2 regions of the Agromyces cerinus genome follow, and region 2 is predicted to be linked to the other one. Evidence: predicted binding sites of a transcription regulator. Region 2 holds the regulator's gene; the other holds the start of a gene.
The links. Region 2 encodes HspR, which represses chaperone genes until heat shock. Its sites were predicted from a motif close to AAGTTGAGTCNNNNNGACTCAACTT; they were not measured.

Region 1 (2,198 bases), 990 kb from region 2:
CAGCACGGCGTCTTCGATGGAGGGCTCCCCCACGCGCACCGGCTGGAACCGGCGCTCGAGGGCAGGGTCCTTCTCGATGGCGCGGTACTCCTTGAGCGTGGTCGCACCCACGAGGTGCAGCTCACCGCGCGCGAGGCGCGGCTTCAGGATGTTGCCCGCGTCGGTGCCGCCGTCGCCAGAGCCGCCCGCGCCGACCACGGTGTGGATCTCATCGATGAAGATGATGAGCTCGCCCTTGTGCGCGGCGATCTCCTCCATGGTCTTGGTGAGGCGCTCCTCGAAGTCGCCGCGGTAGCGGGTGCCGGCGAGCATGCCGGGCAGGTCGAGCGAGATCACGCGCTTGTCGAGCAGTGCCTCGGGCACCGACTCCTCGACGATCGCGCGGGCGAGGCCCTCGACGATCGCCGTCTTGCCGACGCCGGCCTCGCCGATCAGCACCGGGTTGTTCTTGGTGCGACGGCTGAGGATCTCGATGGTCTGCTCGATCTCGTCGGCACGGCCGATCACGGGGTCGAGCTCGCCGTTCGCGGCCAGCTCGGTGAGATCGGTGCCGAACTTGTCGAGCATGGGGGTGTCGGATGTCCCGGTGCCCGGAATGCCCGAGGCATCCGTGTCGCCATCAGCACCCGGCATGCCCGCTTCGATCGTCTCGCGCATGCCCTGCGTGAGGGCCTCGGCGGTGACGCCGGCGCGCGCGAGCACCTGGCCGGCAGGAGCGTCTTGCCCCAGCACGAGCGCGAAGAAGAGGTGCTCGGGGTCGATGTAGGTCGAGCCGGCCGAGCGCGCCACCTGGTAACTGTGGAACAGCGCGCGGGAGGCGCTCGGGGTGATCGTTGCCGCGTTGATGTCGGCGGTGTCGCCGGCAGCGGGCAGGCGCGCCTCGGTCGCGGTGATGAGCCGCTCGGGGGCGACCCCGATGCGGGCGATCGCCTGCTTGACGCTCTCGTCTTCGACGATCACGCGCAGGATGTGCAGGGCGTCGAGCTCGGTCTGGCCGCGCTCGAGCGCGAAGCGTCCTGCTTGACGCAGGATGCCTTGAGTACGGGCGGTCAGGAACCGGCTGAGGTCGATCGACCGAGCCTGACGCGCCTGCTCACCCGCGAGATAGCGGGCGAGAAACTCGTCGAACGAGCTCGCGCCGGCTTCGGGGTTGAAGTCTTCGGGCACCAATCCTCCTGGAAGTTGAGCGGGGTACGCTCAAGTTCAACGCGGAGGGGGCGCGGGTATTCCCGCTTCCCAGCGCTGACGATCTGCGCCGCCGACGTGCACACCCTTGTCGGTCCGCACACGATCAGGATCGATAGCGTGGCGTGCCATCATTCTCTCGTGGCTGAACTCGTATACCTCGATGAAACGGGGTCTGTGGGGCGTGGTGCGCGTAGGCAACCCGAACTCACTCTCGTCGCTGTGGTTGTCGACGAAACAGCCGTTCAGCCACTAGCGGACCGACTCCATGCGCTCGCGATGGAACACCTCGGATGGATACCTGCTGGGTTCGAGTTCCACGCGCGGGAGATGTGGAGCGCGAAGGGTCATTGGACAGGCAAACAGCCCCCCGAACTGCTCGCGGCATTCGAGGCGGTCATTTCCACACTCGAAGAGCTCGACATCTCGGTTATCCACGCAACCATCGATAAGAGTCGGCTTCACGCACGACACGGTGGCACTTATGACCAAAACGCCTACCTGTTGGCTCTTCAATTTCTACTCGAGAAGCTCGATCGGTGGCGTACCCAGCAAGCGCTGCGGATCGTAATCGCCGACGAAGCTAAAGAGCACCAACTGCGGGCGGTGAAGATGGTGCGCGAGATGCAGACGTGGGCCGCAGGCGCAGTCCCCGGCCGGCAGCTCGTATCGATCATCGACTCGATGCACTTCGTGGACTCGAAAGACAGTCCAGGAGTTCAGCTCGCTGACGTCGTCGCATTTATCCTCCACCGACGGACGCTGGCTACCCAGGGACACCCAGATGCCGACTCCGCTGTTGCGCGGATGGCCACAGTCATCGCAGAACACACGCCGACCTGGCGGGCACCTTGGCCGAGCTAAATGGCCGCCGCTCGCGCAAGTTGTCGGGTGCCTGAGCGTGGAGATGCGTTCCTAGTCACGAACCTCCACAGGTGCGTGTCCGCCTCGTCGATTACGCGTGCGGCTGCTGTGATTCAGACGCCGATCGAGCTTGTCGAACAGGTCGGGCT
Region 2 (2,198 bases):
CGTGCGGGCCATGGGCTCCGGCGCTCGATTCACCGCGCCCGGCGGCGCCGGCGGCAACGGCGGCTTCGAAGACGTCTTCGGCGGCATGTTCGGCCAGGGCGGCGGAGGCCGCGGCCAGTCGTACACGTTCCAGCAGGGTGGCGACTACGACGACCTGCTCGGCGGGCTCTTCGGCGGCGGCCGCTTCGGCCAGCCGACGGGCGGCTACCGCGGCGCCGGCGGCCCCACCAAGGGGCGGGATGTCACGGCGACGACGACGCTCGACTTCGTCACCGCCACCAAGGGCGACCAGATCACCCTGCAGACCGCCGAGGGCAAGCCGATCACGGTGCGCATCCCGGCGGGTGTCGCCGACGGGCAGAAGATCCGCCTGCGGGGCAAGGGCCAGCCCTCGCCTGACGGCGGTGAGCCCGGCGACATCGTGCTGACGGTGACGGTGCGCAAGCATCCGGTCTTCGAGCGCGATGGCCTGAATCTCAGGGTCACCGTGCCCGTCACGTTCACCGAGGCGGCGCTCGGCGCGACCGTCGAGGTGCCGACGCTCGGTGGCGACCCCGTGAAGGTGCGGGTCGCTCCCGGTACGCCGAGCGGCCGGGTGCTGCGGGTCAAGGGCCGCGGCGTGAAGACGTCGAAGGGCACCGGAGACCTCCTCGCGGTCGTGCAGGTCGCCGTTCCCTCGCACCTCTCGAAGGAGGCGGAGGCGAAGCTCGAGGAGTTCGCCGCGCTGCTGCCCGACGAGAACCCCCGCGACGACCTGCTCGCGAAGGCGAAGGGCTAGGCCGTGGAGATGAACGAGAGGAGCCCGCTCTTCGTCATCTCCGTTGCGGCCGAGCTCGCGGGCATGCACCCGCAGACGCTGCGGCAGTACGACCGGCTCGGGCTCGTCTCGCCGACCCGCACCGCGGGCAAGTCGCGGCGCTACTCGATGCACGACGTCGTGCAGCTCCGCGAGATCGCCCAGCTCTCGAGCGAGGGCGTGAGCCTCGAAGGCATCCGCCGGGTACTCGGCCTCGAAGACGAGGTCGCGACCCTGCGCGCCCGCGTGCGCGAACTCGAGGGCGCGCTCGCCGACGAGATGCTGAACCGCCCGGGCCGTCGCGTCTTCGCGGCCGGTTCGGCCGGCGAGGTCATCTCGATGAAGGCCGGCACCCGCGTGCGCCGTGAGAACGCGGTCGTCGTGTGGCGCCCGCTGGAACGCGAGTGATCGCCGCTCCGGCGGCTCCTCCCTCCGCGGCAGTCGCGCGGTCCGCGGGACCGGTCGGCGTCTGGGCGCTGCCGCTCATCACCCTCGGCTTCGTGATCGGCGTGCTGCCCGCGCTCGTCTTCGTCGGCGTGCTCGTCGTCTTCACTGCCGTCGGCCTCGTCACGGGCGGCCTCGGCGGCGCCGCACTCGTCGGCTTCCTCGCGACGCTCGTCGGAGGCGGTGTGCTCGCTGAGCAGCCGTGGCTCGTCATCCTGCCGATGCTCATCGGCGTCGCCGCATTCACCGCGGGCATCATCGGCAGCGTGACGGCACTGCGCCGCCGCGGCATCCCGGCACCGAACGCGGTGACCTGGTCTGCGGCGGCCATCGGTCTCGTGCTCCAGCTCCTCGTCAACGGAGCCGTCTACTTCGCCGTGCTCGTCGTGGCGTTGCTGATCGGCCCCGGACCGGTCGGCCTCGTCTTCTTCGGCGGCGAGCCCGTGCCGCTCACGATCTTCGTGCTCCTCGCGATCGTCGCGACCGCCGGGCTCGGCTGGCTGCTCTGGTCGCTCTTCGGGCGGGCGTTCGGCCGTCGGACGGCTGCTCAGCGACCCCAGGCGGAGGCCGGCGCCTCGATGACCTCGTAGGGGCGCGAGCTCCAGTGGGTGCCGTAGCCGTAATGGCTCGACGCCCACGCCGATGCCCAGATCGCCTGCGCGGTGGCATCGGCCGAGTCGCCGCTGGCGAGCGCCGCATCGACCTCGGGGTAGCGACCCGACTGCAGGTTCTCGGCGGCGTAGTACGCGGCCTCGACGAGGGTCGGGTAACTGCCGAGACCAGATCCGCCGCCGGAGCCCTGCCCGTTGTTCAGCGGGTTGTTGCGGTTCCACCAGTTGTCGGCGCCGTTCTCCTGACGCATCCACCGCATCATGAAGGTGACGTTCTCTTCAGTCAGCGGCCACTCGCCCTCGACGAGCACGAGCTTGGCCCAGTCGACGTTCGTGCCGCCGGCGAC

Region 1: a site for HspR is predicted at 1,180-1,204, ahead of JOE59_RS11850 (ATP-dependent Clp protease ATP-binding subunit). Genes of this name have one in related genera too.

What each region holds. Positions count from the first base shown of each region.
Region 1 is NZ_JAFBCT010000001.1:2,544,637-2,546,834, forward strand. Features, by position in the region: gene JOE59_RS11850 (ATP-dependent Clp protease ATP-binding subunit) at 1-1,167, opposite strand, end outside; gene JOE59_RS11855 (DUF3800 domain-containing protein) at 1,327-2,049, shown strand.
Region 2 is NZ_JAFBCT010000001.1:3,533,647-3,535,844, forward strand. Features, by position in the region: gene JOE59_RS16485 (DnaJ C-terminal domain-containing protein) at 1-778, shown strand, start outside; gene JOE59_RS16490 (heat shock protein transcriptional repressor HspR) at 788-1,204, shown strand; gene JOE59_RS16495 (hypothetical protein) at 1,201-1,830, shown strand; gene JOE59_RS16500 (hypothetical protein) at 1,788-2,198, opposite strand, start outside.